DNA from 3 places in the Pseudomonas sp. F2 genome. Region 2 is predicted to be linked to each of the others. Evidence: predicted binding sites of a transcription regulator. Region 2 holds the regulator's gene; each other region holds the start of a gene.

Region 1 (3,278 bases), 1.5 Mb from region 2:
AAAAACTCAAATCGGATTACTGCTCTGAACCCGATCCCTGTAGGAGCTGCCGCAGGCTGCGATCTTTTGACTTTGATCTTTGAAAAAGCAAGATCAAAAGATCGCAGCCTGCGGCAGCTCCTACAGGGGGATTTGTGGTGATTCAGAAGAGTGACAGCAGGTTCGAACCCAGAAACAACTGGTCGATCCAGAACACCTGATGCAGCGCCACAATCACCCAAAACAGAATCTGAAACGACACCTTGCGCGTCTTGTGCCGGAACACCTGCTGGGCAATCAGCGCCCCGGGCCAGCCGCCGGCCAGTTCCAGCGCATGCAGGATGTTCTCCGGCGTGCGCCAGGCATCGGCGCGGGCCTTGCGTTTGTCTGCCCAGTACATGAAAAACGCCAGCACACTGACGACTCCATAAGCAGTCAACGGCACCAACGAGATGCCGCGCAGCCACATCGACAGCGAGCCGAACAGCGGCAACGCGCAGACGATCAGCAGCACTGCGAGTTTCAGTTTCAAATGCTGAATGCCGCCACCGGACGGGCGTCCATCCGGGCGGCGTGCGCGGGAATCACTCATGGTTTGGCCGCCGACCAGTCCACCCAGCCGAACTGCCAGGTCGCCAGAATCACCAGACCGAAAACGATCCGGTACCAGGCGAACGCCGCGTAGCTGTGGCTGGCGATGAACTTGAGCAGACCGCGCACGGCAATCATGGCGAAGATAAACGCCGTGATGAAGCCGATGGCGAACACCGGAAAGTCCGCCGGCACGAACAGGTGGCGATACTTGTAACCGGAGTACACCGCCGCACCGACCATGGTCGGCATCGCCAGGAAGAACGAGAACTCGGTCGCGGTCTTGCGCGACAGGCCGAACAGCAAACCACCGATAATCGTCGAACCGGACCGCGAGGTGCCGGGAATCATCGCCAGGCACTGGGCGAACCCGACCTTCAGCGCGTCTTTCCAGGTGATTTCGTCCACGGTTTCGGCGTGCACTTCATGCTGGCGGCGCTCTGCCCACAACATGATCACGCCGCCCACCACCAATGCGGTCGCGACGGTGATCGGGTTGAACAGGTACTGGTGAATCAGGTCGGCAAAAATCACCCCCAACACCACCGCCGGCAGGAATGCGATCAGCAGGTTGGCAGTAAAACGTCGCGCACTCGGCTGGGTCGGCAAGCCAATTACCACATCGAGAATCTTGCGACGAAACTCCCAGACCACCGCAAGGATCGCGCCGAGCTGAATAATGATGTTGAACGCCATGGCCCGTTCGCCGCCGAAGTCGAGCAAGTCGGCAACAATGATCTGGTGTCCGGTACTGGAAATGGGCAAAAACTCCGTCAGCCCCTCTACAACTCCAAGAATCAGTGCCTGCAAAGCGATCCAAAGATCCATCAGTCCCCCAAAGAGCGATGCACGCCGGCATGCCCCGATAATATTTTTACGTTCACTGCGATCAGCGTAGCTGTTTGTTGCTGTACCGATTCCGCGCGCACAGCATCCACACGAAACGGTCAAAATTCCGTGAAATATCAACTTGGATTCAGGTTTTCGCGCGCGGGGCCGAAATCCTAACAGACAAGCCTTAATAGTGCTGCGGCGTTATACGACTTGGGTCGCGTATGCCCGACCACTCAAACGTGGTTGGATGCTGGCGTTGATTTATTACAAGAAAAAGAAATCGGAGTGGCAGCGTTATGAACAGCTTGCGCAGTGTGTCGATCAGCCGACGCTTGTGGCTCATTTTGATTGTGGCCGTGGTCATGTTGTTGACCTTGGGTGTGTTGATGCTCAAGCAGATCCACGATGACCTCTACCACGCCAAGGCGCAGAAAACCCAGCACGTGGTGCAGACCGCGAGCGGCTTGCTGAGCTACTACCATGACCTGGAAACCGCCGGCACCCTCACCCGCGACGCCGCACAGAAGCAGGCACTGACCGCCATTCGCGGCCTGCGCTACGACCAGAGCGACTACTTCTGGATCAACGACCTCACCCCCGTGATGGTCATGCACCCGACCAACCCCAAACTCGAAGGCCAGAACCTCTCGGCGATCCGCGATCCGGACGGTTTTGCGGTATTCAACGAGATGGTCGCGATCGCCAAAAGCAAAGGCGCGGGCATGGTCGATTACCGCTGGCCCAAGCCCGGCGCCAGCGAACCGGTCGCGAAAACGTCCTATGTAAAACTGTTCGAACCGTGGGGCTGGATCCTTGGTTCCGGCGTTTACGTCGATGATGTGCAGAGCGAGTTCCAGGGCCAGGTGATCAAGGCTTCGGTAATCGGCCTGGCGATTGCACTGATCATGGCCCTGCTGGTGATTTTGATTGCCCGCAGCATCGCGCGTCCGTTGCAGGAAACCGTGAATGCCATGGCCAATATCGCCAGCGGCGAAAGTGACCTGACGCGCAGCCTCGATACCCATGGCCAAGACGAAGTCACACAACTGGCGCATCACTTCAACGCCTTCACCGCCAAGTTGCGCCGGGTCATCGGTGACCTGCAGATCTCGGCCAGCGCGCTGGGCCAGTCGTCCAGCGAACTGGGCAACGATGCGACCCAGGCCCAGCAGCGCAGCCAGCAGCAATCGCAGCAGATGGAACTGGTGGCGACCGCGATCAACGAAGTCACCTACGGCGTGCAGGATGTGGCGAAGAATGCCGAGCATGCTGCCGCTGAAATGCGCGATGCCGAAGCCCAGGCGCAGCAGGGCCAGATCAACATCGACGGCAGCCTGCAACAGATCGACAGACTGTCCGGCACCATTGACCAGGCGGTCGAAGTGATCCGCACCCTCGCCGCCGAAAGCACGCAGATCGGCAGTGTGCTGGAGGTGATCCGCTCGATTGCCGAGCAGACCAACCTGCTGGCCCTCAACGCGGCCATCGAAGCGGCCCGTGCCGGTGAACAGGGCCGGGGCTTTGCGGTGGTGGCCGATGAAGTGCGGCTGCTGGCGCAGCGCACGCAAAAGTCGACGGCGGAAATCCAGACCATGATCGAGCGCCTGCAGAACCATTCCGAAGCGGCCGTGAAAGTCATCGGTGACAGCAGCAAAGCCTCGCAGCTGACCATTGAACAGGCTGGCCTTGCCGGCGCCAGTCTCAACGCCATCGGCCAGGCACTGCGCAACCTCAACGGCCTGAACGCGTCGATTGCCAGCGCCACGCTGCAACAGGCGCATGTGGTCGAGGACATCAACCAGAACGTCACGCAGGCGGCCGGCCTGTCTCACAGCACTGCGCTGGCGGCGGAGCAGTCAAGTGCGGCGAGCGTG
Region 2 (3,278 bases):
GCGTGCAAATGCAGGAAGAACCCAGCGAAGAAGCCATGGCTGACATGTTCGCTGATATCTACCACAGCCCGACCAAGCAGGTTGGCTGAGGTAATGAACAGTTTTTGTACCTACATCGATGGTCTGCCATGCATTGTTCCGGTTGTGAACGCGCAGCCAGTAATGTGGCCTCCGTCTATGCAAGACAAGGTAAAGAAATAACATGGGCAGCATGCATCCCGTACAGGTGATCGCGGTGACCGGCGGCAAAGGTGGCGTCGGCAAGACTAACGTGTCAGTGAACTTGTCTCTGGCGCTGGCAGAGCTTGGCCGTCGGGTCATGCTGCTGGACGCCGACCTGGGGCTGGCGAACGTCGACGTTCTGCTGGGGCTGACCCCCAAACGCACGCTGGCCGATGTCATCGAAGGCCGCTGCGAACTGCGCGACGTGCTGTTGCAGGGCCCCGGCGGGATCCGCATCGTGCCGGCCGCTTCCGGCACCCAAAGCATGGTGCACCTGAGCCCGGCGCAACATGCCGGTCTGATTCAGGCGTTCAGCGACATCGGCGACAATCTCGATGTACTGGTGATCGACACCGCTGCGGGCATTGGTGACTCGGTAGTCAGTTTCGTGCGCGCGGCGCAGGAAGTGTTGCTGGTGGTCTGCGACGAGCCGACCTCGATCACCGACGCCTACGCGCTGATCAAACTGCTCAATCGCGACTACGGCATGAACCGCTTCCGCGTCCTCGCCAACATGGCGCAGAGCCCGCAGGAAGGGCGCAACCTGTTCGCCAAGTTGACCAAGGTCACGGATCGCTTTCTCGACGTCGCCTTACAATACGTCGGCGCGGTGCCGTACGACGAAAGCGTGCGCAAGGCCGTGCAGAAGCAGCGAGCAGTCTATGAAGCCTTTCCGCGTTCCAAGTGCGCGCTGGCGTTCAAGGCGATCGCGCAGAAGGTCGATACCTGGCCGCTGCCTGCCAACCCGCGTGGGCACCTTGAGTTTTTCGTCGAGCGCCTCGTGCAGCAAACGGCAGGGCCTGTGTTATGACCGCCAGCGGTATGAACTACTACAAGAAATCGGCACGTGACGCGCAGTACGAGTTGATCGAGCGTTACGCGCCACTGGTCAAGCGCATTGCCTATCACTTGCTGGCGCGCTTGCCGGCGAGTGTGCAGGTCGAAGACCTGATTCAGGCCGGGATGATCGGCCTGCTCGAAGTCTCGACCAAATATGACGCCAGCAAAGGCGCCAGTTTCGAAACGTACGCGGGCATCCGGATCCGCGGCGCGATGCTCGATGAAGTGCGCAAAGGGGATTGGGCACCGCGCTCGGTTCACCGCAATACCCGTATGGTCAGCGATGCCATTCGCTCAATTGAAGCTAAAACCGGCCGTGACGCTAAAGATCACGAGGTTGCGGCCGAACTCCAATTGAGTCTCGACGATTACTACGGGATTTTGAATGACACGCTGGGCAGCCGGCTGTTCAGTTTCGACGACCTGCTGCAGGACGGCGAACACGAAGGGCTGCACGAGGATGGCGCCAGTGCTCATCTTGAGCCGTCACGCGATCTGGAAGATGAACGCTTCCAGGCTGCGCTGGCGGACGCGATTGCCAATTTGCCGGAGCGTGAGCGACTGGTGTTGGCGCTGTACTACGACGAAGAACTGAACCTCAAGGAAATCGGTGAAGTCCTTGGCGTCAGTGAATCGCGGGTCAGCCAGTTACACAGCCAGTGCGCGGCCCGCTTGCGGGGGCGTTTGGGGGAGTGGCGAGCGCGCTGAAGGCAGTGTGGGGACACTGCGAACGAGGCTGGTGCGGTGATGAACAGCACCGGTCTTGCTCTGTTGTGCTCCAGACAGTCATCGAGTGCTTTGCCGGATTGATTGAAATGGCGCGTCCAGGTGCTGGGCGCGTTTAAGACTGCTTGGAGGTCGAATTGGACAAGAACATGAAAATCCTCATCGTTGATGACTTCTCAACGATGCGGCGGATCATCAAGAACCTGCTGCGTGATCTGGGGTTCACCAACACCGTCGAGGCCGACGATGGCACCACTGCCATTCCGGTGCTCAACAGCGGAAGCATCGACTTTCTGGTAACGGACTGGAACATGCCGGGCATGACCGGTATCGACCTGCTGCGCCACGTGCGTGCCGATGAAAAACTCAAGCACCTGCCCGTGCTGATGGTGACTGCCGAAGCCAAGCGCGAGCAGATCATCGAAGCGGCCCAGGCCGGCGTCAACGGCTACGTGGTCAAACCTTTCACGGCTCAGGCGCTGAAAGAAAAAATCGAGAAGATTTTCGAACGCATCGGCTGATGAACGCGCGGGGGAGCTATGGAGCATAACGAATCTTCACAGGGCGATTTCGAATCGACCCTGAAAAAACACGCGGTCGAACTGGTCGAGAGCCTTGAAAAAGGCAGGTTCGGCGACGCTGTGCAACTGATCCATGAGCTCAATCAGACCCGTGACCGTGGCCTGTATCAGGAAGTGGGCAAGCTCACACGCGAACTGCACAGTGCGATCGTCAACTTCCAGATCGATCCGCACATGCCGCAGGCCGAGGAAGTGTCGCAAATCACCGACGCCACCGAACGCCTGGGCTATGTGGTCAAGCTGACCGAAGCCGCGGCCAACCGCACCATGGATCTGGTGGAAAGCGCGACCCCGGTGGTCAATGGCCTGGCTGAAGAAGCCCAGGCGCTGAGCACCGATTGGGGCCGCTTCATGCGTCGTGAAGTCGGGGCTGAAGAGTTCCGCGAACTGGCGCGCCGGGTCGACGGTTTTCTGTCACGCAGCAGCACGGACAACCGTGCGGTGTCGAGCAACCTGAACGACATCCTGCTGGCTCAGGATTACCAGGACCTCACCGGTCAAGTGATCAAGCGTGTGACCCAGCTGGTCACCGAAGTCGAAAGCAATTTGCTCAAACTCGTCCTCATGGCCAGTCAGGTTGACCGCTTTGCGGGCATCGAACACGACCGTGCCGCGATGCTTGCAGAAAAAGATCCACAAAAACATCTCTCGCAGGGTGAAGGTCCGCAGATTCATGCCGATAAACGAGAAGACGTTGTGTCCGGTCAGGACGATGTGGACGATTTGTTATCCAGCCTCGGATTCTAGAGTTTTGGAATTTTAGGTTTTTTGGGTTTTTAGACCTGTAGGAGCACCCCATTAATGAGCTTCGGCGCCGATGAAGAGATCCTTCAGGATTTCCTGGTTGAGGCCGGCGAGATTCTTGAGCAACTGTCCGAGCAACTGGTCGAGCTGGAAAGCCGCCCGGAT
Region 3 (3,278 bases), 400 kb from region 2:
GCCTTCACCAGCTCGGAGCTGTGCTCCATGCGATACAGCGAAAGACCCACCAGCAGGGTCACGATGCCCGCCAGGCACAGGCCGGCGAGCAGGGTGATTTTCCATTGAATGGAAAGTTGTCTGAGCGACATGGAGACGTCCTTATTCGATAAATATCTGAGACTTTGCACTGTAACGGCCGCGTTTCGGCTTTCTTTATTGTTCAAGCGCAATATGACCGATTGCCGCATGCAACCAATCCCCTGTAGGAGCTGCCGAAGGCTGCGATCTTTTGATTTTGATTTTTAAAAACAAGATCAAAAGATCGCAGCCTTCGGCAGCTCCTACAGGGTGGTTCATCGGTTGTTGCATTCGGTTGCTTTGACACCATCGCCACTCTGCGGCACAGTGCGCGCCCTTCTAATAAGACCCTCTTTGCCAATCCGCCGGTTAACCGTTGGCGGACTCATCCTGTCTGGCGGTGGTGATGTCATCGCCGTGTTTTTGAGGTAATGAAATGAATGCAGTGATTGCTGCGGTCGGCATCATGCTGATCCTCAGCCTGTCCCGTGTGCACGTGGTGATCGCCCTGATCGTCGGTGCGCTGGTCGGTGGCCTGACCGGTGGTTTGGGCATCGATGCCACGCTCAAGGCGTTCAACAGCGGTCTGGGTGGCGGCGCAACCGTGGCCTTGTCCTACGCATTGCTGGGTGCGTTCGCCGTGGCGATTGCCAAGTCCGGCCTGGCCCATGCGCTGGCCGACAAGGCGCTGGCGATGGTCGATCGGCAACACGCGACCGGGGGCGGCAGCGTCAAATGGCTGCTGATCGGCCTGCTCTGGGTGGTGGCGATTGCCTCGCAGAACATTCTGCCGATCCACATTGCGTTCATTCCGCTGCTGGTGCCGCCACTGTTATATGTGTTGACCAAGCTGCAACTCGATCGCCGGTTGATCGCCTGCGTCATGACGTTTGGCCTGATCACTCCGTACATGTTCCTGCCGGTGGGCTTCGGCAACATCTTCCTCAATGAAATCCTGCTGGCCAACGTCGCGCGCAGCGGCGTCGACATCAGTGGCATCAACGTCACCCACGCCATGGGCATTCCGGCGCTGGGCATGCTGTTCGGCCTGGCCATGGCGTTCATCAGCTACCGCAAGAAACGCGTCTATGATCTGCAGAAAATCGAGCAGGTCGAGCAAGTGGCCGTGCAGTACAACCCGCTGAGCCTGATGATCGCCGGTGTGGCGATTGCGGCGGCGTTCATTGTGCAACTGCTGTTGGACTCGATGATTATCGGGGCGCTGGTCGGTTTCCTGATTTTCTCGGTGTCCGGCATCGTCAAGTGGCGTGAGACCGATGACCTGTTCACCGAAGGCATGAAGATGATGGCGATGATCGGTTTCATCATGATTGCCGCGTCCGGGTTCGCCGAAGTGATGAAGGCCACCGGGCAAGTGCAGACCCTGGTCGAATCGTCGGCGTCGTGGATCAATCACAGCAAGGGCATCGGCGCGCTGTTGATGTTGCTGGTGGGGCTGCTGGTGACCATGGGCATCGGTTCGTCGTTCTCCACCGTGCCGATTCTGGCGGCGATTTTCGTGCCGCTGTGCGTGCAACTGGGTTTCAGCCCGCTGGCGATTGTCTGCATCGTCGGCACCGCCGGGGCCTTGGGCGACGCCGGTTCGCCCGCCTCGGACTCGACACTCGGTCCGACCTCCGGCCTGAACATCGACGGCCAGCATCACCACATCTGGGACACCGTGGTCCCGACCTTCCTGCACTACAACCTGCCGTTGCTGGCGTTCGGCTGGGTGGCGGCGATGGTCCTCTGACACCCTGAAAACTGTGGGAGCTGGCTTGCCAGCGATGGCGTCGGCACATTCAATATTTATGTGGCTGACACACCGCCATCGCGGGCAAGCCCGCTCCCACAGGGAGATACAGTGTCTGCAGACTCAACTTTTGCTATTGCGTGCCGTTAACGCCTTTAACCACGCCAATAAAACCAAAAGAGTGAGCCCCCCAATGCGCTTGAGTCTCAAGGCCAAAGTCCTGTCCCTTGCTGTCCTGCCGGTGCTGCTCTTTGCGCTGGTCATCAGTCTGACCACGCTGTTCATCCTCCAGCAGCAGGCGCACACCGAGGTCGAGCAGACCCGCGAACGCCTGCTCGCCGACGCCAAGGCCACGCTGCAAAGTTACGTCGCCGTGGCGATGACCACGATCAAACCGCTGTACGACGCGGCCGCCCCCGGTGATAACGCGGCGCGGGCGCAGGCGATCAAATTGCTGTCGGGCATCCGCTACGGCAAGGACGGCTACTTCTTCGGCTACGACTCCGAGACCGTGCGCCTGTTCAAGGCCAACGACCCGGAAGGTGTGGGCAAAAGCTTCAAGGACAACCGCGACCCCAACGGGGTTTACGTCAATCGCGGCCTGGTGAGCGTAGCCAAGGACGGCACCCACTATCTGCAATACAGCTCGCCACTGCCGGGCAATGCCAACGTGCTGGTGCCGAAACTCGGCTACACCGAATACCTGGCAAAGTGGGACATGGCGGTGGGCACGTCGGTCAACCTCGACGGCATCGAGGCGCAAGTGGCGGTGGTCGAGGCGCAAGTGCAGGAGCGTATGCAAGGCGTGATCCTCAGCATCGTCGGCGTGGCTGTGCTGGTGCTGCTGGTGATCGCCGCAGCGGGCATGCTGTTGGCCAACACCATTTTGCGGCCGCTGAACCTGATGAAAGCCAACCTCGACGACATCGCCGCAGGCGAGGGCGATCTGACCCGCCGGCTGAACATCACCAGCCAGGATGAACTCGGCGAACTGGCCGGCTCGTTCAACCGCTTCGTCGACAAGATCCACGGCCTGGTGCGACAGATCACCGAGATGACCACGCAACTGACCGGCCTGGTGACCCAAGTGTCGGATCAGGCCCAGCGTTCCGATCAGGCGATGGAGCGTCAGCGTCACGAGACCGATCAGGTTGCCACGGCGATCAACGAAATGTCCGCCGCCGCCCAGGAAGTCGCCAAAAGCGCGCAGAACGCCGCGGTGGCCGCGCAGCAGACCGACGAGGAGGGCCAGAGCGCCAAGCGCGTGGTGGCCGGCAGCATCAAACAGATTCATGCGCTGGTGGATGACATTCGCAGCAGCGGCGTATCGCTCGACAGCCTGCAGCAAGACGTGTCGTCGATTGTCGGCGTGCTCGGAGTGATCCGCTCGATTGCCGAACAGACCAACCTGCTGGCACTTAACGCGGCAATTGAGGCGGCGCGGGCCGGGGAGGCCGGGCGTGGC

What was found. Region 2 encodes FliA, which starts transcription of late flagellar genes. Its sites were predicted from a motif close to CTAAAGTTTNNNNNNNNNNNGCCGNTAA; they were not measured.
Region 1: a site for FliA is predicted at 1,546-1,573, ahead of AC193Q_RS07205 (methyl-accepting chemotaxis protein). Genes of this name have one in related genera too.
Region 3: a site for FliA is predicted at 1,936-1,963, ahead of AC193Q_RS02395 (methyl-accepting chemotaxis protein). Genes of this name have one in related genera too.

What each region holds. Positions count from the first base shown of each region.
Region 1 covers NZ_CM169904.1:1,640,432-1,643,709, forward strand. Annotated here, with positions in the region: gene AC193Q_RS07190 (MmcQ/YjbR family DNA-binding protein) at 1-28, shown strand, start outside; gene AC193Q_RS07195 (DUF1294 domain-containing protein) at 143-571, opposite strand; gene AC193Q_RS07200 (undecaprenyl-diphosphate phosphatase) at 568-1,398, opposite strand; gene AC193Q_RS07205 (methyl-accepting chemotaxis protein) at 1,701-3,278, shown strand, end outside.
Region 2 covers NZ_CM169904.1:165,855-169,132, forward strand. Annotated here, with positions in the region: gene flhF (flagellar biosynthesis GTPase FlhF) at 1-89, shown strand, start outside; gene fleN (flagellar synthesis regulator FleN) at 203-1,033, shown strand; gene fliA (RNA polymerase sigma factor FliA) at 1,030-1,770, shown strand; gene AC193Q_RS00730 (chemotaxis response regulator CheY) at 1,938-2,309, shown strand; gene AC193Q_RS00735 (protein phosphatase CheZ) at 2,328-3,116, shown strand; gene AC193Q_RS00740 (chemotaxis protein CheA) at 3,171-3,278, shown strand, end outside.
Region 3 covers NZ_CM169904.1:562,559-565,836, forward strand. Annotated here, with positions in the region: partial or broken gene AC193Q_RS02385 (PDC sensor domain-containing protein) at 1-230, opposite strand, end outside; gene AC193Q_RS02390 (Na+/H+ antiporter family protein) at 497-1,813, shown strand; gene AC193Q_RS02395 (methyl-accepting chemotaxis protein) at 2,007-3,278, shown strand, end outside.